Regions from separate parts of the Massilia consociata genome, predicted to be linked through region 3. Evidence: predicted binding sites of a transcription regulator. Region 3 holds the regulator's gene; each other region holds the start of a gene.
The links. The regulator sigma-54, encoded in region 3, starts transcription at its own class of promoters, with help from an activator protein. The targets are predictions, from matches to a motif close to TGGCANGNAANCTGCTTT.
Positions count from the first base shown of each region.

Region 1: ACFFJK_RS22245 (TorF family putative porin) is a predicted target of sigma-54. The motif match lies at 5,848-5,865, and genes of this name have one in related genera.
Region 2: ACFFJK_RS20320 (TldD/PmbA family protein) is a predicted target of sigma-54. The motif match lies at 5,170-5,187, and genes of this name have one in related genera.

Region 1 is NZ_JBHLWP010000033.1:13,090-23,303, reverse strand. It holds gene gshB (glutathione synthase) at 1-237, opposite strand, end outside; gene ACFFJK_RS22270 (class I SAM-dependent methyltransferase) at 421-1,134, shown strand; gene ACFFJK_RS22265 (DUF4272 domain-containing protein) at 1,182-1,829, shown strand; gene gshA (glutamate--cysteine ligase) at 1,834-3,135, opposite strand; gene amt (ammonium transporter) at 3,273-4,670, opposite strand; gene glnK (P-II family nitrogen regulator) at 4,683-5,021, opposite strand; gene ACFFJK_RS22245 (TorF family putative porin) at 5,040-5,774, opposite strand; gene ACFFJK_RS22240 (hypothetical protein) at 5,924-6,046, opposite strand; partial or broken gene ACFFJK_RS22235 (accessory factor UbiK family protein) at 6,045-6,269, shown strand; gene ACFFJK_RS22230 (adenosylcobalamin-dependent ribonucleoside-diphosphate reductase) at 6,439-8,934, shown strand; gene ACFFJK_RS22225 (SirB2 family protein) at 8,982-9,362, shown strand; gene ACFFJK_RS22220 (P-loop nucleotide/nucleoside kinase family protein) at 9,488-10,000, shown strand; gene ACFFJK_RS22215 (GNAT family N-acetyltransferase) at 10,077-10,214, opposite strand, start outside.
Region 2 is NZ_JBHLWP010000020.1:41,689-51,902, forward strand. It holds gene ACFFJK_RS20300 (M1 family metallopeptidase) at 1-564, shown strand, start outside; gene ACFFJK_RS20305 (serine hydrolase) at 585-2,210, shown strand; gene ACFFJK_RS20310 (S1C family serine protease) at 2,412-3,983, opposite strand; gene ACFFJK_RS20315 (class I SAM-dependent methyltransferase) at 4,117-4,926, opposite strand; gene ACFFJK_RS20320 (TldD/PmbA family protein) at 5,336-6,970, shown strand; gene ACFFJK_RS20325 (TldD/PmbA family protein) at 6,985-8,319, shown strand; gene ACFFJK_RS20330 (TldD/PmbA family protein) at 8,449-10,086, shown strand; gene ACFFJK_RS20335 (TldD/PmbA family protein) at 10,099-10,214, shown strand, end outside.
Region 3 is NZ_JBHLWP010000016.1:178,123-188,336, reverse strand. It holds gene ACFFJK_RS18010 (GGDEF domain-containing protein) at 1-610, shown strand, start outside; gene ACFFJK_RS18005 (monovalent cation:proton antiporter family protein) at 713-2,692, opposite strand; gene ACFFJK_RS18000 (KpsF/GutQ family sugar-phosphate isomerase) at 2,792-3,814, shown strand; gene ACFFJK_RS17995 (KdsC family phosphatase) at 3,814-4,356, shown strand; gene lptC (LPS export ABC transporter periplasmic protein LptC) at 4,373-4,969, shown strand; gene lptA (lipopolysaccharide transport periplasmic protein LptA) at 5,001-5,552, shown strand; gene lptB (LPS export ABC transporter ATP-binding protein) at 5,549-6,322, shown strand; gene ACFFJK_RS17975 (RNA polymerase factor sigma-54) at 6,351-7,829, shown strand; gene hpf (ribosome hibernation-promoting factor, HPF/YfiA family) at 7,888-8,241, shown strand; gene ACFFJK_RS17965 (enoyl-CoA hydratase/isomerase family protein) at 8,370-9,455, shown strand; gene rapZ (RNase adapter RapZ) at 9,597-10,214, opposite strand, start outside.

The DNA.
Region 1 (10,214 bases), on a different contig from region 3:
GAAGGCGGACAGCTGCACGATCTCGGGCGCATCGGCGCGGTACCAGGTGTCCGCTTCGCCGGTGAGATGCAGGCGCGTGACTTGCGCCGTCACCACGCCCTCTTCCAGCACCATGTCGCGCTGCTCGAAGGCGTAGACGGCGTGGCCGCGCCTGGCCGCTTCACGCATCATGGCAAAGGTCGAATCCTTGTAGATCTTGAACGTGGAGAGCGGATCGGCGAGGAAAGCGATTTTCATGGGGTATCCAATGCAGGGAATGCCCTGATTTTAGCCGGAAACGCGGTTTCTCGCGGACAGGCCCCGCTTTATGCACCGAGCCAGTGCAGGGTAAAAATGCCGAGTAGCAAATTGTGCAATCCCTGCCGGACGCCTGAGGCAGCGCAAACTGCCTCTTCTTCGGCTACGCGACCATTGAAAGCCATGAGCCCGCACATCGACAACCAGGCAGAACAGGAACGCATCCAGCATGTGTACCGGGAATGGCATGGCGGCGCGGCACTGGAGCGCTACGCCTGGTACCGGCCGGAGATCCAGCAGCAGGTGGCAGCCCGTTCGCGCGCCTTTGCCGCCTTGCTTTCCGACACGGTCGGCGGCGACCTGTCCGGCACGCGGGTGCTCGACGTCGGCTGCGGAACCGGCGGCTTCCTGCGCCAGCTGATCGACTGGGGCGCCAACCCGGGCAAGCTCACCGGCACCGAACTCCAGCAAGACCGGCTCGACTACGCACGCCACTTTACCGCTGGCGGCGTCACCTGGCACCTCGGCCCGCTCGACACCCTGGCCCCGCATGGTTACGACCTGGTCAGCGCCCAGACCGTCTTCTCCTCCATCCTCGACCCGAGCGTACGGCAGGAACTGGCGGCGCAGATGTGGCGTGCGCTGCGTCCCGGCGGCTGGTGCCTCGTCTTCGACTTTCGCTACGACAATCCGCGCAACCGCAACGTGCGCAAGGTCACGCGGGCCGAGCTCGACGCCTGGTGGCCCGGCGAACGCCGCCGTTACCGCAGCCTCATGCTGGCGCCGCCCATCCACCGGCTGCTGGCGCGCGTCCCTTACCTGGTTCCCGAGATCCTGACCGCCGTGGCCCCGGTGCTGCGTTCGCACTTCATGTACCTGGTGCAAAAGGGCGACTGAGGCGTCGCCATGGTGTTATCGTCCTGCAAACGAATCCGGGATGCGACATGACACCAGAAGCACGCAGGGCGGCAAACGAAGCATTACTGACACAGCTCGGGATTCCCACCAACCCCGACCTCCTCATCATCGAGGGTGCCGGCGACACGGCGCTGCGCTCCGAAGACGAATTGTGGCGCCGGCTGGTCGCGCTCTGGGGAGTGGTCGGCGCCGCCACTTTGCAACAGAACGCTTTTTTGAAGAATTATTTCTCGGCCGGCGAGCGCCGCGCCTGGCTGTCAAACGACGAAGCCGCCTTCCTCTTCAACGACACGCCCGACGAAGGCGATGCCATCCGCTTTTCCTGGCGGCTCGAAGCGCTGTATTTCCTGGGCTGGTGCGCCGGACTGGTGGAGGACCTCGGCCTGCCGGTGCGTGCGTCGAAGGTCGACGCGATCCTGCCGCTGTTCCCGCACGACGAAGGCGACGCCCTCATGCTGCGCGCGGCGATCCGCCTGCGCCCGAAAGAAGACATCCTGGACTGGGCCGACCGCCTGGTCCGCATGCACTGGGCGGTGCGCGACGCCCAGCAGCACGGGCGCGAGGCGCCGGCCGGCCTGAACCCGGGCGTGGTGCTGGAATGGCACCACGCCGTCAACTGGATGATCCGCTACAAGGGCGAAGACGACTGGGACAGCGTCGGCACCGCTACCTGATCGATTAATAAACCTCGGGATTCGGATCGGTGCGCTCGAGCTCGAGCGAAGCGGCCAGCAGGCCCAGGCGCGCCACCACGCCGTACACGTAGAAGCGGTTCGGCGCCGCCGTGCCCGGCTTGGCCTTCAGGTCCGGCACCGCATGCTGCTGGGCAAACGCCAGCGGCACGTACTGCGAACCCGGCGCATTCAGGTTCTGGTCGATGCCGCGCTCGGCGTGCACGCGGTAGAAGCCACCCACCACATAGCGGTCGATCATGTATACCACCGGCTCGGCCACCGCATCGTTGATGGATTCGAAAGTGGGCACGCCTTCCTGCACGATCATGTCGGTGACGGCGACGCCATCCTTGATGACGGTCATCTTGTTGCGCTGGGCGCGGCTCAGGTCGCGCACTTCGCTGGCGTCCTTCACCGTCATGACGCCCATGCCGTAGGTGCCGGCGTCCGGCTTCACGATCACGAAGGGCTTCTGCTCCTTCATGCCGTATTCCTTGTACTTCTTCTTGATCTTCGAGAGCAGCGCCGACACCGCATCGGCCAGTTGCTCGGTGCCGACGTCCTGCTGCAGGTCGACCTCGCCGACCTTGCTGTGCAGCGGGTTGACCAGCCAGGGATCGATCTCGATCAGCTTGCCGAACTTCTTGGCGACTTCGTCGAAGGCCTTGAAGTGGTTGCTCTTGCGGCGCAGCGCCCAGCCCGCGTGCAGCGGCGGCAGCAGCGACTGCTCGTGGATGTTTTCGAGGATTGCGGGGATGCCGCTCGACAGGTCGTTGTTCAGCAGGATGGTGCAAGGATCGAAATCGGCCAGGCCGACGCGGCGGCCATTCGGCGAGCGCACCAGCGGCTCGACGACCAGCATGTTTCCATCTGGCAGTGCCAGCGGGGTGGGCTGGGTGACGTCCGGCGACAGCGAACCGAGGCGCACGTGCAGGCCGGTCTGGCGGAAGATCTGCATCAGGCGCGCCACGTTCTGCAGGTACATCGGGTTGCGCGTGTGCGTTTCCGGGATCATCAAAAGGTTGCGCGCGTCCGGGCAGTACTTGTCGATCGCGGCCATGGCAGCCTGCACCGTCAGCGGCAGCATTTCGGTGGACAGGTTGTTGAAGCCGCCCGGGAACAAATTGGTGTCGACCGGCGCCAGCTTGTAGCCGGCGTTGCGCAAGTCGACCGAGCAATAGAACGGCGGCGTATGCTCCTGCCACTCGAGGCGGAACCAGCGTTCGATCGCGGGCGTGGCCTCGAGAATTTTCTTTTCCAGGTCGAGCAAGGGGCCCGTCAGGGCAGTGGCGAGGTGCGGAACCATGAGATGGACGTCCTAGTAGTGGCTTTTTCGAATTATATCGGTAGCCTCATATATGGACGAAGAAGCCACTTTAAAGGCGCACGATTGCCAGAATGAAAAAAGGCGCCCGCAGGCGCCTTTCCCGGACGAGAACCGGCTTACAAGTGGTAAGCCGACTCTCCATGGCTGGTAATGTCCAGCCCTTCACGCTCGGCATCGGCCGGCACGCGCAGGCCGACGACGACGTCCACCAGCTTGAAGGCAACGAAGGCCACGAACGCCGACCACACGATGGTGACGCCGACCGCCTCCGCCTGCACCAGCAGCTGGCCGGCGATCGAGTAGTCTGGCGAAGCCTTGTTGGCGACGTAGTCCCACACGCCCTGCCCGCCCAGCTGCGGCGCCGCGAACACGCCGGTGAGCAGCGCACCCAGGATGCCGCCCACGCCGTGCACGCCGAACACGTCGAGCGAATCGTCGGCGCCCAGCAGGCGCTTCAGGCCCGTCACGCCCCACAGGCAGACGACACCCGCCAGCAAACCCATGACCAGGGCGCCCATCGGGCCGACGAAGCCGGCGCCCGGGGTGATCGCCACCAGGCCGGAGACGGCGCCGGACACCGCGCCCAGCAGCGACGGCTTGCGCTTGAAGGCCCACTCGCCGAACATCCACGACACGGCAGCGGCGGCGGTGGCCAGCAGGGTGTTGATGAAGGCCAGCGCGGCGACGTCGCCCGCCTCCAGCGCCGAGCCGGCGTTGAAGCCGAACCAGCCCACCCACAGCAGCGAGCCGCCGATCATGGTCATGGTGAGCGAATGCGGGGCCATCGATTCACGGCCCAGGCCGATGCGCTTGCCGATCATGTAGGCGCCCACCAGGCCGGCCACCGCCGCGTTGATGTGCACCACGGTGCCGCCCGCGAAGTCGAGCGCGCCGTGCTGCCACAAGAAGCCGGCACTCTCGGTGACGGTGGCCAGCGAGGCCGCATCCGAAATCGCGTCAGGGCCTGCCCAGAACCAGACCATGTGGGCCACCGGCAGGTAGCCGAAGGTGAACCACAGCACGATGAACAGCAGCACTGCCGAGAAGCGCACGCGTTCGGCGAAGGCGCCGACGATCAGCGCGCAGGTGATGGCGGCGAAGGTGCCCTGGAAGGCGACGAAGATGAACTCGGGGATCATCGTCTCCTTGCTGAAGGTGGCGGCCTGGCTGAAGGTGCCGGCGGCCGCATCGTAGATGCCGTTCAGGAACACGCGGTCGAAACCGCCGATGAAGGCATTGCCCTGCGTGAAGGCCAGCGAGTAGCCGTACAGGCACCACAGCACGATGACCAGCGAAAAGACCATGAACACCTGCATCAGCACCGACAGCATGTTCTTGGCACGCACCAGGCCGCCGTAGAACAGCGCCAGGCCGGGGATCGACATCATGATCACCAGCAGCGTGGCGACGAACATCCACGCGGTGTCGCCCTTGTTGATGGTGGGCGCCGCAAGCGCCGGCAGCGCCAGGCCGGCGGCAACCAGGCCGGCCAGGATTCGTGTCGTGAGTTTCATCGAGGGTTCCCCTTACAGTGCTTCGTTGCCGGTCTCGCCGGTACGGATACGGATGACCTGGTTCAGGTCGGCCACGAAAATCTTGCCGTCACCGATCTTGCCCGTGCGGGCCGCGCCCTGGATGGCGTCGATGACCTGGTCGAGCACGGCATCGTCGACGGCCGCCTCGATCTTGATTTTTGGCAAGAAGTCGACCACGTACTCCGCGCCGCGGTACAGCTCGGTGTGGCCCTTCTGGCGGCCGAAGCCTTTCACTTCGGTCACCGTCATGCCCTGCACATTGATCTCCGACAGCGCTTCGCGCACCTCGTCGAGCTTGAAGGGTTTGATGATGGCGGTAATCATTTTCATGGTGATGCCTCTTTACGATCAGAAAGTTTTGGACACGGTCAGGATGGCGCCGGACTTGCCCAGGTTCTTGCCTTCCGGGTTCAGGTACAGGTCCGTGTTGGCCTTGATCCAGGCCAGCGACAGCGTCGCTGCACCCAGGTCCTTGGTGACGCCGACCTTGTAGTCGGTGTACGACAGCGGGCTGTTATTGCGCACCTTCTGGCGGCCAACGTGCAGGTTGAGCACGAAGCCGTTGCCGACATCGAGATCGGCGCCGACGTCGAGATAGCCGCTGCGCTTGCTGTTGGCGGTGCCGAACAGGTTGGTGGTCGATTGCGAATACTTGACGTAGGCCGGGCCGAAGCCGAGGCGGCCGTACAGTTCGAAGGTGTTCGCGTTCGGATTCAGGCCGTTCGTCGGATACCAGTAATACAGGCCGCCGACGTCGTAGGTGACGGATTCCGTCAGTTGGCCGCGCTTGCCGGCATACAGGTCCCATTCGATGTTGCCGTCGCCGCCGAGGTCCCTGGTCCACTTGATGGTGGACAGCCAGGTGCCCACGTACAGGCCGGTCGGGCCGTGTACGTAGTCGGCGCCGCCCTGCAGCGCCGGATCGAGACTGGTCTGCGACAGGCCGCGGTAACGGTAATCGCTGGTGATGGCGGCGTTGTAGCTGATTTGGTGCTCAGGAGCAGCGTCCTGCGCGAGCGCAGGAACACTGGAAAAGGCCAGGATGGCCCAGGTCGCTGCTGCTGCACTTGTGTTGCGCTTCATGACATTCCCCTTATTCTCAACGGTGCGGGCCGTTGCGGTTTACAATCCTGTTTGCTACACGCCTGACAACTGTTTAGCAGGATGCGTGCCAGCCAAAAAAGGGGCGTCGGTGCTTGTTTTCTCAGCCATCCGCCCCATTTGCGATTCGATCAACCCAGGAAAACCGCGCAACGGAAACGCTTTTCCACACCGCGCGCGGCGCCACGCACCAAGGCGGGCAGCGGGTGCACCGTGGTGGTGCAGCCGGCCCGCACGAATAGGAACTCGGACATGAACAACTTCTTCAACGACCTGCAAGGCAAGCTCAACCAGGCCCTCGAGAGCACGCCGGCCAAGGACATCGAGCGCAACGTCAAGGCGATGATGACCCAGGGCTTCTCGAAGCTCGACCTCGTCACCCGCGAAGAGTTCGACATCCAGGCCCAGGTGCTGGCCAAGACCCGCGCCAAGCTCGAAGCGCTCGAACTGCGCGTGGTGGAACTGGAAACGCGCCTGGCCGCCCAGGCCAGCCCGGCCGTCTCGCCTGTGCCGTCCGCCCCGGCGGGCTCGGCCACCTCGGCCACCGCCGGCAGCCCGATTGCCGGCGCCACCGACCCGGCCGCACCGCACATCATCCTCGACAAGCCCTGATGGGCGCGGCATTCATGCAGGAGCGAAGCGCACCATGAATGCAAGCGACCATCCGGCCACCTTGCTTGCGCCACAAGAGGTCTCGCTCGACGTCCTGCGCGAGAAATACGCCAAGGGCGAGGAAACCGGCATCGCCGACGTGCGCCGGCGCGTGGCGCGCGCCCTCGCGGCGCTCGAACCCGAACACCAGCGCGCCGAGCGTGAGGCGCAGTTCCTGTGGGCGCAGGAACAGGGCTTCGTGCCGGCCGGACGCATCAATTCCGCCGCCGGCCTCGGCCTGCAGGCCACCCTGATCAACTGCTTCGTCCAGCCGGTCGGCGATTCGATCTCCGGCATGGATGGCGACCTGCCCGGCATCTACACCGCCCTCGCCGAAGCGGCCGAGACCATGCGGCGCGGCGGCGGCGTGGGCTACGACTTCAGCGCCATCCGCCCGATGGGCAGCAAGGTACGCGGCACCCGCTCGCGTGCCTCGGGACCGGTGTCGTACATGGAAGTGTTCGACGCCTCTTGCCGCACGGTCGAATCGGCGGGCGCCCGGCGCGGCGCCCAGATGGGCGTGCTGCGCATCGACCATCCCGACATCGAACGCTTCATCGCGGCCAAGGACGAAGGCGGCCTCACCAACTTCAACATCTCGGTCGGCGTCACCGACGACTTCATGGAAGCGGTCGAGGCGGACGAGCTGTTCCACCTGGTGCACCAGGCCGAGCCGGGCGAAGAAGACATGGCCACCGCGTGCCGGCTGGACGACGGGCGCTGGTCCTACCGCCAGGTCCGCGCACGCGACCTGTGGGACAAGATCATCGCCTCAACCTACGACCACGCCGAGCCGGGCGTGCTGTTCGTCGACCGCATGAACCTGGAAAACAACCTCTGGTATGCGGAAGACCTGCACGCCACCAACCCCTGCGGCGAGCAACCCCTTCCCGCCTACGGCTGCTGCGACCTCGGTTCGGTGAACCTCACCGCCTTCGTGCTTGACCCTTTCGGCGCCAACCCGGGTTTCGATTTCGAGCGCATGTGCGAAGTCGCCGCGGTGGCCGTGCGCATGCTCGACCTGGTGCTCGACGCCACCGAATGGCCGCTGCCGCAACAGGCGGCCGAGTCGCAGGCCAAGCGCCGCGTGGGCCTCGGCTTCCTGGGCCTGGGCAGCGCCCTCGTCATGCTGGGCTTGCGCTACGATTCGGAGGAAGGCCGCGCCATGGCGGCGCGCATCGCCGAAACGCTGCGCGATGCCGCCTATGCCACCTCGGTCCAGCTGGCGCGCGAAAAAGGGCCGTTCCCGCTGTTCGATGCCGAGCAGTACCTGGACGGCGAGTTCACCGCCCGCCTGCCCGAATGGCTGCGCGAGGCGATCCGCCTGTACGGCATCCGCAACTCGCACCTGCTATCGATTGCGCCGACCGGCACCATCTCGCTGGCCTTTGCCGACAATGCCTCGAACGGCATCGAACCGCCCTATGCCTGGACCTACCAGCGCAAGAAGCGCATGGCCGACGGAACCATGCGCAGCTATGCCGTCGAGGACCATGCCTGGCGCCTGTACCGCCAGATGGGCCACGCCACGGACAGGCTGCCGCCGCAGTTCGTGACCGCGCTGGAGATGCGCGCGATCGACCACCTGCGCATGGTGCAAGCGGTCCAGCCCTTCATCGACACCGCGATCTCGAAGACCGTCAACGTCCCGGAAGATTATCCCTTCGAGGATTTCCGCGACCTGTACAGCCAGGCCTGGCACGCTGGGCTCAAGGGCCTGGCGACCTACCGGCCCAACACGGTGCTGGGCAGCGTGCTCTCCACCCAGGCAGCAGCATCACGCGACGAGCCGCCGGCCGCTTCGCCGCCGCTGCCGGACGACGACCCGCTGCGCAAGCGCTTCGAGCGCCGTCCGCTGGGCGAGCTGGAATCGGTCACGTCGAAAATCGAATACGCGACCCAGGAAGGCCGCAAGAGCGCCTACCTGACCGTCAGCTTCATCCGCACCGATGGCGTCCACGACGGCAAGCGGGTGGAGATCGAGCGTCCCTTCGAGTTCTTCATGCCTTCGAACCAGCGTACCGGCGGCCAGCAGTGGATCACGGCCTCGATGCGCCTGCTGTCGATGGTGGCGCGCGCCGGCGGCCCGATCGCGCGGGCGCTGGCCGACATGCGCGACGTGGTGTGGGAAAAGGGACCGGTGCGCTGCGGCCACCTCACGCGCGAGGACGGCACGCAGGTGCCGGTGTACCACGACTCGGAAGTGGCGGCCATCGCCTTCATGCTGCAGCGGATCCTGATCCGCCGCGGTTTCCTCGACACCTGGGGCAACCAGGTCCCGGTACCGGAACTGGCGCGCAGCCTGGAGACACGGATGTGCGCGCGCGGCGAGGGTCCGGTACCGGACGCCCAGCCGCTGCCGCCCACCAGTGCCGGCGCCCTGCCCAGCGTCGCCGGCGCCAAGTGCCCGGAATGCGGCGCGCGCGCGCTGCGCAAGGTCGATGGCTGCACCCGCTGCGACGAGTGCCACTACGTGGGCGAGTGCGGCTGAGGCATACTGCGCAGGTTGCCAACCAACCTGCCCCTCAGCCGCCACTCATGTCTTACATCGCACTCAAGCACCTGCACGTCAGCTTCGCGGCCCTGAGCGGCGTGCTGTTCCTGGTCCGCGGCATCTGGATGCTGTCCAGCTCCCCGCGCCTGCAGCAGCGCTGGGTGAAGATCGTGCCGCACGTGGTCGACACACTGCTCTTGGCCAGCGCCATCGGCCTGGCGACATGGAGCAGCCAGTATCCGGGCCAGGCGCCGTGGCTGACGGCGAAGGTGGCGGCGCTGGTGGCCTACATCGTGCTGGGCATGATGGCGCTCAAGCAGGGACGAACGCGGCAGGTGCGCACTGCGGCCTTCGCCGGCGCCCTTGTCTGCTTCGCCTACATCGTCTCGGTCGCAGTGACCAAGAACCCGCTGATGGTCTTTTAAGAAGGCTTGAGCGGGTCGCAATGCGTTTCATGCACATACTATTGACGCCAACTTCTGGCTAGCGCATTGTTCAGCCGCAGGTCAGCGAGGCTGGCCCAAACAGCCCATATCCAGGAGAGAGACCGATGAGCAGCACCGCAGCCCGCCCAACCCTGCACTTCTTGTGCGGCAAAATGGCGGCGGGCAAATCGACGCTGTCGAGGAAGCTGGCCACGGAGTTCGGCGCAGTCCTGATCTGCGAGGACCTGTGGCTGTCCCGCCTGTATCCGGACGAGATCCACACCTTCGACGACTACCTGAAGTACGCAGCCAGGCTCAAGGAAACCCTGGCGCCACATGTGGTGGACCTGCTTCGCCATGGTTATTCCGTCGTGCTCGACTTTCCGGGCAATGTGCCGCGCCAACGGCAATGGTTCCGCCAGCTGTTCGACGCTGCCGGGGCTGACCACCTGCTCCACTTCGTCGACATGCCTGACGCGCTTTGCAAGGCGCAGCTGCGGCAACGGAACGAGGAACGGCCTCCCGGCTCCAAACCCATGTCGGAAGCAGAGTTCGAGTACATCACCGGCTTTTTCGTCGCGCCGGCCGGGGCCGAGGGATTCAACATCCGACGGTACGAGGTACCGCACCTGGAGTAAAACCTTTGCCTACAGCGAACGGTCATGCAGCCCGCAGTGCGGGCGTCCCACCGTCACGTCGTCGCGGCGCGCGGCGTCAATGTTCGCTGCCGCCATAGATCCACATCGGCTCGGTCTTTCCGGCGCGCTCGAATCCTAATGCTTTGTAAAAATCGATCGCCCCGCCGTCGGCAGTCAGCATCATCTGGTGGAAGCCGGCATAGCGGCCGAGCAT
Region 2 (10,214 bases), on a different contig from region 3:
GTGACCACCGAGCAGTTCGTTGACTACCTGCGCGCCAACCTGCTGGCCAGGAATCCGAAGATCATGAGCGACGCCGAGCTGGACGAGTGGCTGTACGGCCCCGGCATCCCGGCCAGCGCCACCAAGGCCGTGTCCAGCCGCCTGACGAAGCTGAACGACACCACCGCGCGCTGGCTCAAGGGCGACATCAAGACCGCACAGCTCGACACCAAGGGCTGGAAGGCGGAAGAGTGGATGAAGTTCCTGAACGACATCGACAAGAAGGCCAGCGCCGCCCAGCTGGAGGAACTCGACAAGGCGTTCGGCCTGGCCAGGACCAGCAACAACGAAGTCGCGTTCCGCTTCTACCGCGCCTCGATCCATGCCGGCTACCGCGGCATCCGTCCGCACCTGGAAGCCTTCCTGATGAGCGTCGGCCGCCAGAAGTTCGTGGTGCCGCTGTACGGCGCGCTGCGCGCCAACCCGGACGACCGCGCCTGGGCCGAGCGCATCTACAAGGCCGCGCGCGAGCGCTACCACCCGGAGACGCAGGGCAGCGTCGACAAGCAGATGAATAAACAATAAGGACCGAGGACGTGCTTTCCATGAACCGCATTGCAGCTGCACTGCTGATCGCATTTTCCGCCACCGGCGCCGCCGTGGCGCAGACCGCCGCGGCGCCGGCCACCGCCGCCGCCGGCACAGCCGCGCACGGGCCGGCCTACAATCTCCAGGCCGACGTCGAACGCGTCATGAAGGAGTTCGACGTGCCGGGCATCGCCATTGCCGTGGTCAAGGACGGCAAGGTCCTGGCCGCCGAAGGCTTCGGCGTGCGCAAGCGCGGCGAGCCGGCCAGGGTGGACGGCAAGACGATCTTCGAGATCGCCTCGAACTCCAAGGCCTTCACCGCCGCCGCGCTGGGCATGCTGGTCGACCAGGGCAAGCTGGCCTGGGACGACCCGGTCATCAAGCACCTGCCGGACTTCCGCATGTACGACGCCTACGTCACCGCCGAGATGACCATCCGCGACCTGCTGGTGCACCGCAGCGGCCTGGGGCTGGGCGCCGGCGACCTGATGTGGTGGCCGACCACCACCTTCAGCACCGACGAGATCATCCACAACCTGCGCTACATCAAGCCGGCCACGAGCTTCCGCAACAGCTACGCCTACGACAACCTGCTGTACATCGTCGCCGGCAAGATCATCGCCGCCAAGTCGGGCAAGACCTGGGGCGAGACCATGCACGAGTGGATCCTGAACCCGATCGGCATGACCAACACGACGACGAGCCTGGAAGAGAACGCGAAGTTCGCCAACGTCTCGGCGCCGCACAGCAAGATCAACGGCAAGGCCGTGCCCGTGAAACCGATGCCGGTGGCGAACGCGGTCGGCGCGGTCGGCATCAACACCAATGCCGAGGACATTGCGCGCTGGATGCAGGTGCTGCTCGATGGCGGACGCGTCGGGAAGGACGCCGCGGGCAAGGAAGTGCGCCTGTGGTCGGACAAGCAGGCACGCGAGATGTGGACCGCCCAGACCCCGATGGCGATCAACACGCCGCGCCCGCCGCTGGCCGCCACCAAGCCGAACTTCTACGCCTACGGCCTGGGCTTCCAGCTGCGCGACTACCAGGGCAAGCTGGTGGCCATGCACGGCGGCGCGCTGCAGGGCTTCTATACCCGCGTGCTGCTGGTGCCGGAAGCGAAGCTGGGCATCGCCATCTTCACCAACGCCGAGAGCGGCCCCTCGCTCAACGCGCTGCAGTACCGCCTGCTGGACCAGCACCTGGGCGTGGCGCCGACCGACTGGATCGGCCGCATCGCCGACATCGACAAGGAGATGCAGGCCAAGGAAGCCGCCCGCATCAAGGGCGAAGTCGCCACCCGCGCGGCCGGCTCGAAGCCGTCGCTGCCGCTGGCCTCGTACGAGGGGGAGTATGAGGATCCGTGGTACGGCAAGGCTGCCATCCGCCGCGTGAACAACAGGCTGGTGATGTCCTTCTCGCGCACGCCGGACCTGACCGGGGAGATGGAGCACTTCCAGCACGACACCTTCATCGTGCGCTGGAAGGAGCGCAACTTCAACGCGGATGCCTACGTCACCTTCTCGCTGGACCACGACGGCAGCATCGAGCGCGTGCGCATGAAGCCGGTCTCGACGGAGACGGACTTCAGCTATGACTTCCAGGATTTGCTGTTTGTGCCGGTGAAGAAGGAAAAGAAGGTTTAAGAGAACCTATCAACACCTCCATGGCTGCGTTGCATCGCCTCGCCGTACAGGCGTACTGTCTTCGGCGCTGCGCCTTGCCCTGAAGGTTTGTTGAAATTGGGTTCCCGCCTGCGCGGGAACGACGGTCTTGGGACCAACGCAATTTGATCCGTCATCCCCGCGCAGGCGGGGATCCGATTTTGCATGAGAAGCCGCTAGGGCTTACTTCCCGCCCCACACCCGCATCATGTCCTCCGACCCCTGCGTCCGGATCCCGTTGTCGGACAGGATCGCCTCGGTCGCATCCATCACCGCCTTGCGCGGCAGGATCATGGTCTCGCCGTAGCGCTGCTCGAACTGGAACACGACGTGCTCGTCCTTCAGGTCGCGCAGGGTCGACACCAGGTGCGCCAGGCTGCGGATCTTGACGCCGTTGACCGTGTCGACCACCGAGCCGAAGCGGTTGCTGTAGCCGCTGACCAGCTTGTGCGGGAAGAACGGGCTGCTGACCACCACCAGTTCCTCGCGCGTCGCGTCCGGCGAGTCGCCGCGCCGCGTCACCAGCGGGCTGGCGTTGAAGCTGTAGGCGTTCATCGCCCCGGCATTCGTCACCAGGAAGGACAGGAACTCGGCCGTCGCGCGCGTGAACGTCACCGGGCCGTACACGAAGTAGGACGGATAGCCGCCGTTCAGGTCGGGAATGAGCAGGGGACGCGGGCCGCTGGCCGGCACCTCGACCTTCATCTGCTTGCCGTTGCGGACGATCGTCATCGGCACCTTGCCGTTCTTCGCTACCTGCTGGATGCGGTACTGGAAGCGCACGCGCAGGTTCGCGCCCAGCTGCACCATGCCCTGGTTGTCGATCGGGTGCTCGCCGATGTGGGTGATGATGTCCCACTCCTTCAGCGGCCAGCCTGCGTCGGTCCTGTACGGCTTGTGCACCACCGCGCCGGCCACCGACTTGTCGAGCTTCAGGAACTGGCGCAGCGCCGGGTTCTCGAGCGTCTGGATGCTGTCGTGCAGCAGCGGCTTGCCGTCGTAGCGGCCGTCTGCCACGTCCTTCAGGAACAGTTCGATCTCTTCGTTCGGGATCACGTAGCCGATGTTCTGGGCGCCCGCCGCCATCGAGAACGCCAGGCCGATCATCTTGTCGCCGGCGATCACCGGCCCGCCGCTGTTGCCCGGGTTGATCGGCGCGTCGATCTGGATGCGCAGGCCCGAGCTGAACGAGCCGTAGCCGACGAATTCCACGCGCGAGACGATGCCGCGGGTAGTGGACAGCGAATTGCCGCCGACCGGATAGCCGTAGGCGTACACGGCTTCGCGCACGTCCGGCAGCACGGCTGCGCGCTGCACGGGCGGGCGCTTGTCGAAGAAGGACGGGTCTTCCAGTTCCAGCACGGCGAGATCCAGGCCGCGCGCCAGCGCGATCACCCTGGCCGGGACCTTGTCGCCCGACTGGCTGGCCTGCACCTCGACCTGGCTGGCGTAGCCGACCACGTGGGCGTTGGTGAGGATGCGCTTGCCTTCGATGATCACGCCCGAGCCGGTCACGTCGCTAGGGGACTGCTTCGCCCACGGCTTGTACGGGTCGGGACGGCGCACGGTGGCGAAGATCTTGACCACCGAATTCTCGACCGCCGGCAGGGCAGGGGCCTTGGTGGCGGACGGCGTCGCGACCGCGGGCGAGGGCGGCGTCGCAGGCGTCGGGGCGGGCGGAGGGGAGGTGTCCTGGGCGTGGACGAGGCCGGACAGGGCGAATGCCACGGCGGCGGCAAGGCGTGCGGTTTTCATGAATTCCTTCGGTGGCTTGATTGATACTCAACCGCAAGAATATACACGCTCGCCGCCGAATGAAATACTCGAATCGTCACGAAAAAGGGGCAGCCCATCGGACTGCCCCTTTCCCGTACGGATGACGGCGGTCTTACTGCTTGACGAACTTGAGCGTCATGCGGTCGCTCTCGCCGATCGCCAGGTACTTCTCGCGGTCCTTGTCCTTGTTGGCCAGCACCGGCGGCAGGGTCCACACGCCCTTTTCGTGGTTGGCGGTGTCCTTCGGGTTGGCGTTGACTTCCGACTTGGCGGCCAGCTTGAAGCCGGCGCTCTCGACCATCTTGATGACCCAGGCTTCGTGCACGTAGCCGCTGGAAGCCTTGGCGTCCTGCGTCATCGAGCTAGGGAGGCGGTGGTCGACGATGCCCAGCACGCCGCCCGGTTTCAGCACCTTGTGGATTTCCTTGAAGGTGTTCTTCAGCGCTTCGTCGCCGTGGCCGGCCCAGTTGTGCAGGTTGCGGAAGGTGAGCACCATGTCAACGCTGTTCGGCGCCGCGATCTGGTAGCGGGTCGGCGGTTCGAAGATGCCCGGGACCACCTTGTCGAAGACCGCCGGGTTCGAATCGAGCTTCTTCTTGAAGGCCATGCCGTAGCGCTTCTCCGGCGCGATTTCCTCGCCGGCGCCGATCAGCTTGCCGTTCTGGCGCAGGTAGGGCGCCAGGATCTCGGTGTACCAACCGCCCGACGGCGACAGCTCCACCACCGTCATGTTCGGCTTGATGCCGAAGAAGGTCAGGGTTTCGTACGGGTGGCGCGCCGCGTCGCGTGCCTTGTTGGCGGCGCTGCGGTGTTCGCCCGCGATGGCTGCCTTCAGGGCGTCGTCGGCCTGCGCGACGCCAGCGGCGCTCAAGCCGGTGGCCAGGGTTGCAGCGATACCTGCGGCCAGGATCAGTCGTTTCATCGGTTCGAGGTCTCCAAGTGATTGTTCGCGGCCGGGCAGGGCGCCGCCGCCGCGCCGATGATCGGTCACACGGCGCGGACAGTCAAGCCTTGTCCGCGTATGCATATCGCGCCCGCACCTTGTCCGCCCATGTGTCCGCGGCAGGCGGGCGGACAGTCGCCGGACAGGTAGCGGACACACCGGCGGACACGTTCACGAACACCGTCGTGCGCAAACATCATGTGCCCGGCCGATGTTTTGATCTGGCATAACAATTGCCTATTCAAAATCCCAAGTTGCTGCTAAGGTTGACAAGTTTGCCGAGGCCTATTTTCGCCCGGTAAAGACGCTTCCTCCGCCGTACATACAAGAGCGGGCCGCCCACAAAGCGGGACCGCTGCCCAGAAGTAGGTTGATTTCAGGAGACATTATGGAACGCCGTACCTTTCTCAATTTCAGCAGCCTGGCGCTCGCCTCCACGCTCGTCCCGTTCAGCCGCGCCATCGCCGCTGAAGAACTGCTCAGCAGCATGCCGACGGCCGCCAAGAAGGCGCTGGCCGACGTCGCGCTGAACGCCGCCACCAAGGCCGGCGCCAGCTACGCCGACGTGCGCATCGGCCGTTACCTGAACCAGTTCATCACCACCCGCGACCTGAACGTCGAGAACGTGGCCAACACCGAGTCCGCCGGCGTGGGCGTGCGCGTGATCGCCAACGGCGCCTACGGCTTCGCCGCCACCTCGGACATGAGCAGCGACGGCATCGCCAACGCGGCGCGCCAGGCGGTGGCGATCGCCAAGGCCAACGCCAAGCTGCAGTCCGAACCGGTGCGCTTGGCTCCAGTCAAGGGCGTCGGTGACGTTTCCTGGGCCACGCCGATCAAGAAGGACTGGCGCACCGTGCCGATCAAGGAGAAAGCGGACCTGCTCATCGCCGCCAACAAGGCCGGCATGGAAGGCGGCGCGACCTTCATGAATTCGATGCTGTTCCAGGTGAACCAGCAGAAATATTTCGCCTCCACCGACGGCTCCTACATCGAGCAGGACGTGCACCGCCTGTGGGCGCCGTTCCAGGCCACCGCCGTGGACAAGAGCACCGGCAAGTTCCGTTCGCGCTCCGGCCTGGGCTCGCCGGTCGGCATGGGCTACGAATACCTCACCCCCCGCAAGGAAGACAAGCTCAAGGCCGCGGGCGGCGTCGCCACCCTGTACACCAATTCCTACGACATCATCGAGGACGCGCGCGCCGCCGGCCGCGACGCCAAGGCCAAGCTGACCGCCAAGTCGGTCGTGCCGGGCAAGTACGACCTGATGCTGTCGCCGGAACACCTGTGGCTGACGATCCACGAGAACGTCGGCCACCCGACGGAACTGGACCGCGTGCTCGGCTACGAAGCCAACTACGCCGGCACCAGCTTCGCCACGCTCGACAAGTGGGAATCGAAGAAATTCAAGTACGGCAACCCGATGGTCAACCTGTACGCCGACAAGACCACCCCGGGTTCGCTGGGCGCGGTCGGCTACGACGACGAAGGCGTCAAGACCAAGCGCTGGGACATCATCAAGGACGGCATCCTGGTCAACTACCAGGCCACGCGCGACCAGGCCCACATCATCGGCGAGAAGGAATCGCACGGCTGCTCGTACGCCGACAGCTGGAACTCGGTGCAGTTCCAGCGCATGCCGAACGTGTCGCTGGCGCCCGGCAAGAAGCGCCTGACCCCGGACGAGATGGTCAAGGACATCAAGAAGGGCATCTACATCGTCGGCGACGGCTCGTTCTCGATCGACCAGCAGCGCTACAACTCCCAGTTCGGCGGCCAGCTGTTCTACGAGATCAAGGACGGCAAGATCGGCCCGATGCTGGAAGACGTGGCCTACCAGTCCAACACCCTGGAATTCTGGAACGCCTGCTCGGCCATCTGCGACGAGCGCGACTGGCGCATGGGTGGTTCCTTCTTCGACGGCAAAGGACAGCCGCCGCAGATCAGTATCGTGTCGCACGGCTCGTCGACCACGCGCTTCAACGGCATCAACGTCATCAACACCGCCCGCAAGATCGGCTGAGGAGAAGGACACCCATGAGCATCCTGAACCAGGACCAGACCAAGCGCATCACCGACCGCGTGCTGTCGCTCTCGAAAGCCGACGAGTGCATCGTCAACGTCGAAGGCAGCCGCATCGGCAACATCCGCTTTGCCCGCAATGCCGTCTCCACCGCCGGCCTGGCCGACGACACCCGCATCACGGTGCAGGTCGCCTTCGGCAAGCGCCAGGGCACCGCCACCATCAACGAGTTCGACGACAAGTCGCTCGAGCGCGCCGTGCGCCGCGCCGAAGACCTGGCGCGCCTGGCGCCGGAGAACCCGGAATTCATGCCGGCGATCGCCAAGACCGCCTACAAATCCTCCGAGACCTTCGTCCAGCGCACCGCCGACATCGACCCGGAATTCCGCGCCCAGGCCGCCGCCTACGCGATGGAAGCCTGCCGCAAGAAGGGCCTGGTGTCGGCCGGCTTCCTCACCGACCGCGCCAGCTTCGAAACCATCGCCAACTCGAACGGCGTGTTCGGCCACCAGGTCGCCACCTCGCTCGACTTCACCTGCACCGTGCGCACCGAAGACGGCCGCGGTTCGGGCTGGGTCAAGCGTTCGGCGCGTGACGTGGCGAAATTCGACCCGCGCGAAGCGGCCGACGTGGCGATCGAAAAGGCGCTGCGCTCGGTGGACGCCAAGGCGCTCGAGCCGGGCCGCTACACCGTGGTGATGGAGCCGTCCGCCACCAGCGACCTGCTGACCTTCATGATCGGCGGCTTCAATGCCCGCATGGCCGACGAGGGCCGCAGCTTCCTGTCGAAGAAGGGCGGCGCCAACCGCCTGGGCGACAAGCTGTTCGACCAGCAGGTCAACATCTGGTCCGACCCGTGGGACAAGGACGTGCCGGTGCTGCCGTGGGACGGCAACATGCTGCCGCGCGAACGCACCCACCTGGTCAAGGACGGCCGCATCAATGCGCTGAACTATTCGCAGTACTGGGCCAGGCAGAAGAACCAGCGCGCCATCGGCAGCGCCGGCAACATCATCATGGCCGGCACCGACAAGAGCACGGCCGAGCTGATCGCCAACACCAAGAAGGGCGTACTGGTCACCCGTACCTGGTACATCCGCATGGTGGACCCGCAGTCGGTGCTGGTCACCGGCCTGACCCGCGACGGCACCTTCTACATCGAGAACGGCAAGGTCAAGCATCCGATCAAGAACTTCCGCTTCAACGAGAGCCCGATCACGATGCTCAACAACATCGACGAGATCGGCAGGCCGCTGGTGATCGGCGGCGACGAGGCGAACTACTCGATGCTGATCCCGGCGATGAAGATCCGCGATTTCAACTTCACGTCGCTGTCGGACGCGGTGTAAAAAGCCAGCGGCCCAAACCAACGTCGTTCCCGCGAAGGCGGGAACCCGATTTTGCATGCGCTACCACGACGCTACGAACTTGGATTCCCGCCTGCGCGGGAATGACGGATCATAGGGAAACTCATAGAAATGGAACGTCGTAAATTCCTCCAGATCGGCGCCGGCACCGCGGGCGCCATGCTGATCCCCGTCTTCGGCAACGCCATCGCCGCCGAAGAGCTGCTCAACCCGATGGCCGCCAGCGCCAAGAAGGTCCTGGCCGACGTCGCGCTGAATGCCGCGACCAAGGCCGGCGCGTCCTACTGCGACGTGCGCATCGGCCGCTACCTGAACCAGTTCATCATCACGCGCGACCTGAACGTCGAGAACATCAGCAACACCGAGTCGAGCGGCGTGGGCGTGCGCGTGATCGCCAACGGCGCCTACGGCTTCGCCTCGACCAACAGCATGACCCCGGACAGCGTGGCCGAGGCGGCGCGCCAGGCGGTGGCGATCGCCAAGGCCAACGCCAAGCTGCAGACCGAGCCGGTGCGCCTGGCGCCGGTCAAAGGCGTGGGCGAAGTGGCCTGGGCCACCCCGGTCCTGAAGGACTGGCGCGCCATTCCGGTCAAGCAGAAGGCCGACATGCTGATCGCGGCCAACAAGGCGGGCCTGGACGCCGGCGCCAACTTCATGACCGCGTCGCTGTTCCAGATCAACCAGCAGAAGTATTTTGCTTCCACCGACGGCTCCTACATCGACCAGGACGTCCACCGCCTGTGGGCGCCGATCAACGCCACCGCCGTCGACAAGGCCAGCGGCAAGTTCCGCTCGCGTGCGGGCCTGAGCTCGCCGGTGTCGATGGGCTACGAGTACTTCGATGCGAAAGCCAGCGACAAGGTGCGGGCCGCCGGCGGCGTCACTACGCTGTACACCAACTCCTACGACATCGTCGAGGATGCAAGGCTGGCGGGAAAGCAGGCGCGCGAGAAGCTCACCGCCAAGTCGGTCGAGCCGGGCAAGTACGACCTGGTGCTGAGCCCCGAACACCTGTTCCTGACCATCCACGAGAACGTCGGCCACCCGACCGAACTGGACCGCGTGCTCGGCTACGAAGCCAACTACGCCGGCACCAGCTTCGTGGGCCTGGACAAGTGGGAATCGAAGAAATTCAAGTACGGCTCCGAGCGCGTGAATTTCGTTGCCGACCGCACCACGCCGGGCTCGCTCGGCCTGATCGGCTACGACGACGAAGGCGTGCGCGCCAAGAAGTGGGACATCATCCGCAACGGCATCCTGGTCAACTACCAGGCCACACGCGACCAGGCCCACATCATCGGAGAAAAAGAATCGCACGGCTGCTCGTACGCGGACAGCTGGAGCACCATCCAGTTCCAGCGCATGCCGAACATCTCGCTGGAGCCGGGCAAGGCCCGGCTCACACCGGACGAGATGATCAAGGACGTCAAGAAGGGCATCTACATCCTCGGCCGCGGCTCCTACTCGATCGACCAGCAGCGCTACAACTCCCAGTTCGGCGGCACGCTGTTCTACGAGATCCGGAACGGCAAGATCACGGGCCCGCTGGAAGACGTGGCCTACCAGACCAATACCCAGGAATTCTGGAATGCCTGCAGCGCCATCTGCGACGAACGCGACTGGCGCATGGGCGGCTCGTTCTTCGACGGCAAGGGCCAGCCGAGCCAGGTCAGCGCGGTCTCGCACGGGTCGTCTACCAGCCGCTTCAATGGCATCAACGTCATCAACACCGCACGCAAGATCGGTTGAGGGGAGAAACACATGAAACAGCTGAACCAGGAACAAGCCAAGCGCATCGCCGACCGCGTGATCGGTTTCTCGAAAGCCGACGAATGCAGCATCTCGATCGAAGGCAACCAGACCGGTAACATCCGTTT
Region 3 (10,214 bases):
CACGCCGGCACTGGGCACCGATTTCATCGAGCACATGGGGTCGATCATTGCGATCTGTCTCGAAAACGTCATCAGCAACGAGATGCTCAAGTACATCGGCCTGACCGATTCGCTCACCGGCGTCTACAACCGCCGCTACATCGACCGCCGCCTGGTGGAAGAGATCGCGCGGGCGCGCCGCCAGGAGTATCGCATTTCGGTCATGTACATCGACATCGACCACTTCAAGCAGGTGAACGATACGGCCGGACACCAGGCCGGCGACGACGTGCTGCGCGAGGTGGCGCAGCGGATCAAGGCCGAACTGCGCATTTCGGATGCGCTGGCGCGCGTCGGAGGCGAGGAGTTCGTGGTGCTCCTGATCGATGCGGACCTGGACAGCGCCAGCATGGTGGCGCAGCGCATCCGCGCCAGCGTCGAGGCGCAGCCGGTGGACCTGAGCAGCGGGGAGCCGGTGTCGGTGACGGTATCGATCGGGGTGGCAACGCTCGACGATTTCGAGCGCGACCATGCGATCGAGGGCGTGGCGCAGGAACTGGTGGCGCAGGCGGATACGGCGCTGTATCGAGCCAAGGCCACCGGACGCAACCGGGTCGTGTCGGTTTCGTAGGGCGGGCGGGTTCTCCCGCCCGCGCGTTCACATCATGCAGGAATTGACGCGTCGCGATTTTTCCGGCGACGGTTGAACGCGCGGCCGGCGAAACCGGCCACCCTACAACAGCCGGCTCTCGGCCTGGTCGACCGCTTCTCCCGTCCCGCGCAGCACCAGTACGTCTCCCGCCAGCAGCACGGTTTGCGCATCCGCCGCCAGGCTCTGGCCGTTGCGTCGCAAGGTCGTCACCTCGGCGCCGAATTCGTCGAGCGCCATCTCGCCCAGCCGGCGCCCGACCGCCGCCGCCTCGTCGCGCAGCGTCACCGAGTGCAGGCGCACGTGGGTGTGTTCCGGGTCGTCCGCGATGTCGCCGGCGCCGTGGAAGTAGCCGCGCAGCGAGGCGTAGCGCTCGTCGCGCGCGCTCTGCACGCGGTGCACCACGCGGCGCAGCGGCACGCCCATCATCACCAGCGCGTGCGAGGCCAGCATCAGGCTGCTCTCCAGCGCTTCCGGCACCACTTCGGTGGCGCCGGCCTTCTTCAGCACATCGAGGTCGCTGTCGTCATGGCTGCGCACGATCACCGGCAGGTTCGGCGCCAGCTCGTGCACCAGGTGCAGCAGCTTGAGGGCCAGGCGCGTGTCGGCGAACGTGACCACCAGCGCGCTGGCGCGGTTGATGCCGGCCGCGATCAGGCTTTCGCGCCGCGCCGCGTCGCCGTAGGACACGTTGGCGCCGGCCGACTGCGCTTCCTGCACCCGTTCCGGGTCGAGGTCGAGCGCGTACCACGGCAGCTTTTCCTCGGTGAGCAGGGTGGCCAGGCTCTGGCCGCTGCGTCCGAAGCCGGCGATGATCACGTGCTTCTGGGTCTTCATGGTGCGGCTGGCGAGCTGGGTCAGCTGCAGCGACTGCATCATCCATTCGTTGGCCGCGACTTTCATGACGATCCGGTCCATGTTGTCGATCAAGAAGGGCGCCAGCAGCATCGACAGCACCATCGAGGCCAGCACCAGTTGCAGCAGGAACGGGTCGACCAGTTTCGAGCCCATCGCCAGGTTCAGCAGCACGAAGCCGAACTCGCCCGCCTGCGCCAGCGCCAGGCCGGTGCGCATGGCGACGCCGGTGGACGAACCGAAGGCCCTGGCGAGCAACGCGATGATCGCGAACTTCAGCAGGAGCGGGAAGGCCAGCAGCGCCAGCACGATCCACCAGTTCTCCAGCACCAGCTTCAGGTTGAGCAGCATGCCCACCGTGATGAAGAACAGGCCGAGCAGCACGTCGCGGAAGGGCTTGATGTCTTCCTCCACCTGGTGCTTGTACTGGGTTTCGGAGATCAGCATGCCGGCAACGAAGGCCCCCAGCGCCAGCGACAGGCCGGCCTGCTCGGTGATCCAGGCCAGGCCGAGCGTCACCAGGAGCAGGTTGAGCATGAACAGTTCCTGCGAGCGGCGCTTGGCCACCACCGTGAACCAGTAGCGCATCAGCTTCTGGCCGAAGATCAGGAGCAGGGCCAGCACGAAGGCGGCCTTCAGCGCCGCCCAGCCGAGCGTGGCCATCAGCTCCTCGGCCGGGCGCGCCAGCGAAGGAATCATGATCAGGAGCGGCACCACGGCCAGGTCCTGGAACAGCAGGATGCCGATGATGCGCCGCCCGTGTTCGCTTTCCAGCTCCAGCCGCTCGGTGAGCATCTTGACGACGATCGCGGTGGACGACATCGCCAGCGCCCCGCCGAGCGCGAACGCGGCCTGCCAGCTGACGTGCAGTGTCGGCGCCCACCAGGAAATCAATAGCCCGAAAGCCATTGCCGTCACAATGGTCAATACGACTTGTGCCAGACCCAGCCCGAACACGATGCGCCGCATCGATTTGAGCTGGGCCAAGGAGAACTCCAGCCCGATCGAAAACATGAGGAAGACGACGCCGAATTCGCCGAGCGCGTGGGTGGCGGGACTGTCGTCGGCCAGCGCCAGCGCATGGGGGCCGATCAATACGCCGACCGTCAGATAGCCGAGCATCGGCGGCAGGTGCAGCATCCGGAATGCGACCACGCCGAGCACGGCGCAGCCCAGCAGGAGCAGGGTCAGTTCGAGTCCGGAATGCATCTTCCCCAGGAATGTTGTCGCGGTCTTGTCACCGTCGTTTGTTGTAGTTTGTTACGACTGGCAAGTTTTTTGCTTACCCAATTCGTTTATACTCCTGTGATGAGTGTAACCCATGAAAAAACAATGCTGAAAAGTTTTGACGCCGACCAGGCAAGCCGCGTGCTTGCGCTGGGCCGCGAGACCCTGGCCATCGAAGCCGACGCCATCCGCGCACTGCACGCCAGACTGGGCGACGACGACAGTTTCGTGCGCGCCGTCGCGCTGCTGTATGGCTGCACCGGCCGTGTCGTCGTGTCCGGCATGGGCAAGTCTGGCCATATCGGCCGCAAGATTGCCGCCACCCTGGCCTCCACCGGCACCCCGGCGATGTTCGTGCACCCGGGCGAAGCCGCGCACGGCGACCTCGGCATGGTGACCGCGCACGACGTGTTCATCGCCATCTCGAACTCGGGCGAATCGTCCGAGCTGCTCGAGATCCTGCCGGCCGTCAAGCGCATGGGTACCCCGGTCATCGCCATGACCGGCAAGCCGCATTCGCGCCTGGCCAAGCTGTCCGAGATCCACCTCGACATCTCGGTGGCCAAGGAGGCCTGCACCCTGAACCTGGCGCCGACCACCAGCACCACCGTCACCCTGGCCATGGGCGACGCGCTGGCCGTGGCGCTGCTCGATGCGCGCGGCTTCCGCGAGGAAGACTTCGCGATGTCGCACCCGGGCGGGGCTCTGGGGCGCCGCCTCCTGACCCACGTGCGCGACGTGATGCGCAGCGGCGACGCCATCCCCGCCGTGGCGCCCGAGGTGCCGCTGGCCAAGGCGCTGCTGGAGATCACCCAGAAGGGCATGGGCATGACCGCCGTGATCGATGCCGACCGGCGTCCGGTCGGCGTGTTCACCGACGGCGACCTGCGCCGCCTCATTGAACGCAACCACGATTTTTCCAATATCCTGATCCGCGACGTGATGCACGCGAACCCGCGCCGCGTCCATCCGGAACAGCTGGCGGTGGATGCCGTCGCCGTCATGGAAGAATTCCGCATCAACCAGATGCTCGTGGTGGACGCGGATGACCGCCTGGTCGGCGCGCTGCACATCCACGACCTGACCCGCGCCAAGGTGATCTGATGAGCGTTCAGCTGACCCCGCTGGAACACATGCAGCGCGCCGCGCGCGTGAAAGTCATGATCTTCGACGTCGACGGCATCCTCACCGACGGCAGCCTGACCTATGGCCCGGAAGGGGAGGTCACCAAGACCTTCAACGTGCTCGACGGCCTCGGCATCCAGCTGCTGAACAAGACCGGCGTGCAGACCGCGATCATCAGCGCGCGCAAATCGCCGATCGTGGTCAAGCGCGCCGGCGACCTGGGCATCTCGCATGTCTACCAGGGCATCCACGACAAGCGCATCGGCTTTGGCGAGCTGCTCGCGGCTACCGGCTTCACGGCCGAGGACTGCGGCTACATCGGCGACGACGTGATCGACCTGCCGCTCTTTACGCGCGTGGGTTTCGCCATCACCGTGCCCTCGGGCCACCCGGAGGTGCAGTACCGCGCCCATTACGTGACGAAGAACCCGGGCGGCCGCGGCGCCGTGCGCGAGGTGTGCGACATGATCATGCGCGCCCAGGGTACCTACGAACAGGCGCTGGCGCCGTATTTCGCCTGAACACGGTCAGGACGCCATGGTCAACTACAAGCGCACCGCCCACCGCTGGAAGCTCTTGAGCATCATGATGATCGGCGTGTTCTGCGCCTTCGGCAGTTTCTGGCTGCTGCAGGTGATGGAGAGCGACGAGCTCGACGGCCGCCTGGGCGGGCCGGGGTCCGAACCCGACTACATCGTCGAGAATTTCTCGTTCGTGCGCATGACGCAGGACGGCAAGCCGAGCTACGTGGTGTCGGGCAAGCGCCTGGCGCACACGCCGATGGGCGATGTCTCCGTGGTCGAACAGCCGGTGGTGCAGGGCATGACCCCGGGCCGTCCGCGCATGACCGTGGTGGCCGACCGCGGCCGCATCTACCATGAAGAGCACCGCGTCGACCTGCTCGGCAACGTGGACATCCAGCGCCCGGCCACGCCGACCAGCGAAGCGCTGCGCGTGCGCACCCAGGCGCTCACCGTGCTGCCCGACGAAGAGATCATGAAGACCGACAAGCCGGTCGAGATGCAGCTCGGCGCCGCCACCGTGCGCGGCACCGGCATGGTGGCCAACAACGCCACCCAGAAGCTGCACCTTGCCAGCCGCGGCCAGATCGTCTATCCGCCGCGCCAGCGCTAGCGGCCAGCAAACAACACAGGACAAGCATTCAATGAAAAAACTCATCGCAGCCGTCTTCCTTGGCCTGGCATCGCTCAGCGCCTTTGCCGAGCGCGCCGACTCGCTCAAGGAGGCCGTGATCAACTTCGACACCCTCGACGTCGACGAGGTCACGCAGACCCGCACCCTGACCGGCAACGTCGTGCTCACGCGCGGCACCCTGGTCCTGAAGTCCGACCGCGCCGTGATGAAGGAAACGCCGGAAGGCTACATGAGCGTGACGCTCACCGCAGCGCCGGGCAAGCTGGCCACCTTCCGCCAGAAGCGTGACGGCGGCCCGAACCTGTGGGTCGAGGGCCAGGCCCAGCGCATCGAATACGACGAGCGCGCCGAACTGGTCAAGCTGTTCTCCAGCGCCGAAGTGCGCGAGCTGGAAAACGGCCGCATGACCAACGAGATCAAGGGTCCCTTCATCTCCTACGACAACCGCCGGGAAGTCGCGCAGGTGCGCAACGACCCGAGCGGCGCGAGCAAGGTCGGCGGCGGCCGCGGCACCCTGATCATCGCCCCGCGCCGCACCACGTCGGAAGGCGCCAAGCAATGACGGCAGCGCGCGAAACGGCAGGCCGCGAAGACTGCAGCACCCTGGTCGTCAAGGGCCTGCAGAAGAGCTACGGCAAACGGCTGGTGGTGCGCGACGTGTCGCTGCAGGTCGAATGCGGCGAAGTGGTCGGCCTGCTGGGGCCCAACGGCGCCGGCAAGACCACCTCGTTCTACATGATCGTCGGCCTGGTGCCGTCGGATGCCGGCACCATCGACATCAACGGCACCGACATCACGAGCCTGCCGATCCACCGCCGCGCGGTGCTCGGCCTGTCCTACCTGCCGCAGGAAGCCTCGGTGTTCCGCAAGCTGACGGTGGAAGAGAACATCCGCGCCGTGCTGGAACTGCAGCGCGTGGACGGCAAGGCGCTGCCAAAAGACCAGATCAACGAGCGCCTCGACACCCTGCTGGCCGAGCTGCAGATCGAGAAGCTGCGCGAGAACCCGGCGATGTCGCTGTCCGGCGGCGAGCGCCGCCGCGTGGAGATCGCGCGCGCGCTGGCGACCAACCCGCGCTTCGTGCTGCTCGACGAACCGTTCGCGGGCGTGGACCCGATCGCGGTCATCGAGATCCAGCGCATCGTGCGCTTCCTGAAGGAGCGCAACATCGGCGTCCTGATCACCGACCACAACGTCCGCGAGACGCTCGGCATCTGCGACCGCGCCTACATCATCAACCAGGGGGCGGTGCTCGCCTCGGGCCGTCCTGACGACATCATCGCCAACGAATCCGTGCGGCGCGTGTATCTGGGTGAACACTTCCGCATGTAGTACTGCATCTCGTCACGACCATTAGGCAATGAAACAGTCACTGCAACTCCGCACCTCGCAGCACCTGGCGCTCACGCCGCAACTGCAGCAGTCGATCCGCCTGCTGCAGCTATCCACGCTCGAACTGCACCAGGAAATCGAACAGATCCTGGGCGACAACCCGCTGCTCGAACGGCTCGACGATCCGCTCGACCGTTCGGTGCGGCTGCTGGCCGACGGCGCCATCAACCAGGCGCCCGCCAACGGCGAAGCGCCGGCCGCGCAGCCGGCGCAGGAGCAGGGCGCTTCCGCCGACGGTGCGCAGGGCGAGGGCGATGGCCACGACCACGACGGCGAGCGTGGCGATGGCGACATGGACTGGGGTGGCGAAGGCGGCGGTGCGCGCAGTGGCGACGACGAAGACGGCCGCCCGCAACTGGAAGCCTGCGGCCTCACGCTGCGCGAGCACCTGATGGAGCAGGTGCGCACCACCAGTTGCGCAATGCGCGACCGCGCCCTGGTCGAACTCGTGATCGACGCCCTCGACGACAACGGCTACCTGGAAGAGCCGCTGGACGAGATCCACGCGCGCCTGCCAGCTGAGCTCGAGATCGAGATGGACGAACTGCGCTGCGCGCTGGCCCTGGTCCAGAGCCTGGACCCGGTCGGCGTCGGCGCGCGCAGCGCGGCCGAATGCCTGGCGCTGCAGATCCGCCGCATGCCGGGCGTGCCCCTGGTGACGCGGCGCCTCGCCTTGAAGATCGTCGAGGGTTACCTGACCTGGTTCGCGCAGCGCGAATATACCAAGCTGAAAAAGGCCCTGGATTGCGACGACGAAGACCTGCGCGAGGTGCAGGCCGTGGTCCGCAGGTGCAACCCGCATCCCGGCGCGGCGTTCGCATCGGGCGTCTCCGACTATGTGGTGCCGGACGTGATCGTGCGCCGCGCCAAGAACGGCTGGGCCGTTTCGCTGAACCCGGAAGTGATGCCGCGCCTGCGCGTGAACACGCTGTACGCGAACCTGCTCAAGCAGGGAAAAAGCGAAAGCCAGATGGGCGCGCAGCTGCAGGAAGCGAAGTGGCTGATCAAGAACATGCGCCAGCGTTTCGACACGATCCTGCGTGTTGCCGAGGCAATCGTCGAGCGCCAGCGCAACTTTTTCAGCCACGGCGCGGTTGCCATGCGCCCTCTTGTTTTACGTGAGATAGCTGATACACTAGGTCTACACGAGAGCACAATTTCTCGTGTCACAACGCAGAAATACATGCTGACCCCGCACGGCATGTTCGAGCTGAAGTACTTCTTCGGAAGCCATGTCGCCACCGAAGCGGGGGGAGAAGCCTCCTCGACGGCGATCCGCGCTCTCATTGCGCAATTGACAGGAGCAGAAGACCCTAGGAACCCTTTATCCGACAGCAAGATCGCGGAGATGCTCGGGGAACAAGGTATGGTCATTGCGCGCCGGACGGTTGCCAAATACCGCGAAGCGCTCAAGATTCCGCCCGTCAGCCTCCGCAAATCCCTGTAAAGCTACTGCCCACTCTCACCTTGTGGCGCGGGCAGGGCACCTTCCCAAAGGAGTGTGTATGAACCTCACAATCAGTGGCCACCATCTCGAAGTCACCCCCGCCATCCGTGAATACGTTCAGAATAAGCTCGAGCGCATTACCCGCCATTTCGACCACGTGATCGACACCCACGTGTTCCTCGCCATCGATAACCTCACCGAAAAAGAAAAACGGCAGAAAGCCGAGATCAACCTACAGGTATCTGGCAAGATTTTGCACGTGGCCAGTGCGGCGCAAGACCTTTATGCGGCAATCGACACGCTGATGGACAGGCTGGACAGGCAGGTTCTGAAACACAAATCCATGCTTCAAAACCATAATCACGTAGCGCACAAGCGCATGCCGGACAACGGCGAAGCCGCCGCAGCGTAACACCTACGCACACACCGCGGTAATCACAGCAAGGGCGTCTGAGGGGACGCCCTTTTTGCTTTGTAAAGATATCGCACCGGCCCGAGTGTTCTGTAGAATGCATGTCTTTTCGATCACAGAGCACTGCCATGACCGATACCGTCCTGACGCGCGTCGCCAACCGTACCGGCGTCATCACGCTTGACCGCCCGAAAGCCCTGAACTCGCTGTCGCTGGACATGGTGCGCGCATTGACCGCCATCCTGCTGGACTGGCAGGACAGCGCCGCCGTCGATGCGGTGCTCATCACCAGCACCAGCGAGAAAGCCCTGTGCGCGGGCGGCGACATCCGTTTCTTCCACGAGATGGGCCGCGTCGGCCCGACCGGCGGCAGCGCGCTGCTGGAAGATTTCTTCACCGAAGAATACGCGCTGAACCACCTGATCCACTTCTATCCGAAGCCCTACATCGCCGTCATGGACGGCGTGGTGATGGGCGGCGGCATGGGCATCGCGCAGGGTGGCCCCGGTTGCGGCCTGCGTATCGTGACCGACCGTACCAGGATGGCGATGCCGGAAGTGAACATCGGCCTGTTCCCCGACGTGGGCGGCAGCCATTTCCTGTCGCATGCCCCGGGGCAGCTGGGCCAGTACCTGGGCCTGACCGGGCTGACGATCGGCGCGGCGGACGCGCTCTATGTCGGGCTGGCGGACGTGTTCATGCCGGGAGAACGGCTCGGCGAGCTGATGGCGCTGGTGGAATCGACCCTGGGCGCGCAATTGCCGGAGGCGATCCGCGCGTTTGCCGCGCAGTTTGCAAGCCAGGCAGGTGCAAGCGAGCTGCAGGCGCAGCGCGCAGTGATCGACGCGCACTTCGGCGCGGCCTCGGTGCCGGCCATCATGGAGTCGCTCTCGCGCGACGAAAACCCGTTCGCGCAGAAGGCCCTGAAGGCGATGCGCCAGCGCTCGCCCCTCATGATGTGCGTGACGCGCGAGCTTCTGCTGCGCGGCGCCTCGCTGGACGTGGCCGACTGCCTGCGCATGGAGCGCAACCTGGTGCGCCGCAATTTCGAGCATGGCGAAGTGCTCGAAGGCGTGCGCGCGCTGGTGATCGACAAGGACAATGCGCCGAAATGGAACCCGCCGACGCTGGAGCAGGTGACGCCGGCGATGGTGGCGCGCTTCTTCGAGCCGGTATGGCCGGACTACGCGCACCCGCTGCGGCACCTGGCCTGATGGTCTGTAGGGTGGGCGGGTCTCCCGCCCATGCGGTGATAGTTAACGGTGAATCAGCCGGGCCGGCAGCTCTGGTGTGAGTTGAACGCGTGGGCAGGAAAACCTGCCCACCCTACGTTCCGGATGGACCTAAAGACCGTATCAGACGGTAATGTGCTTCGGCTGCTCCCGATGCCGCACGATGACGCGCTCGGTACTGTTGAAGTAGGCTCCCAGCCGCTCCGCCATGTACACCGACCGGTGCTGTCCGCCGGTGCAGCCCACCGCCACCGTCAGGTAGCTGCGGTTGTCCGTCTTGAACGAGGGCAGCCACTTCTCGACGAACGCACGGATGTCTTCCAGCATTTCGGCCGCGCTCGGCTGCGCATCGAGGAAGGCGATCACCGGCGCATCCTTGCCCGTCAGCGGGCGCAAGGCCAGGTCGTAATAGGGGTTCGGGATCGCGCGCACGTCGAACACGAAGTCCGCATCCAGCGGCACGCCCACCTTGAAGGCGAAGGACTCGAAGAACAGGGTCAGCGGCGCATGTTCGACGTCGGCCAGTTCCTTGATCCAGGCACGCAGCTTGTTGGCGGACAGTTCGGACGTGTCGATCACGTGGCCGAGGTTCTCGATTGCCGACAGGCGCTCGCGCTCCTCGGCGATGCATTCGATGAGCGTGCGGCGCGATGCCGGGTTCTCGCCCGGGCGCAGTTCGTGCGACAGCGGGTGGCTGCGGCGGGTTTCGGAGAAGCGCGCGACCAGCGAATGCGTGCTCGA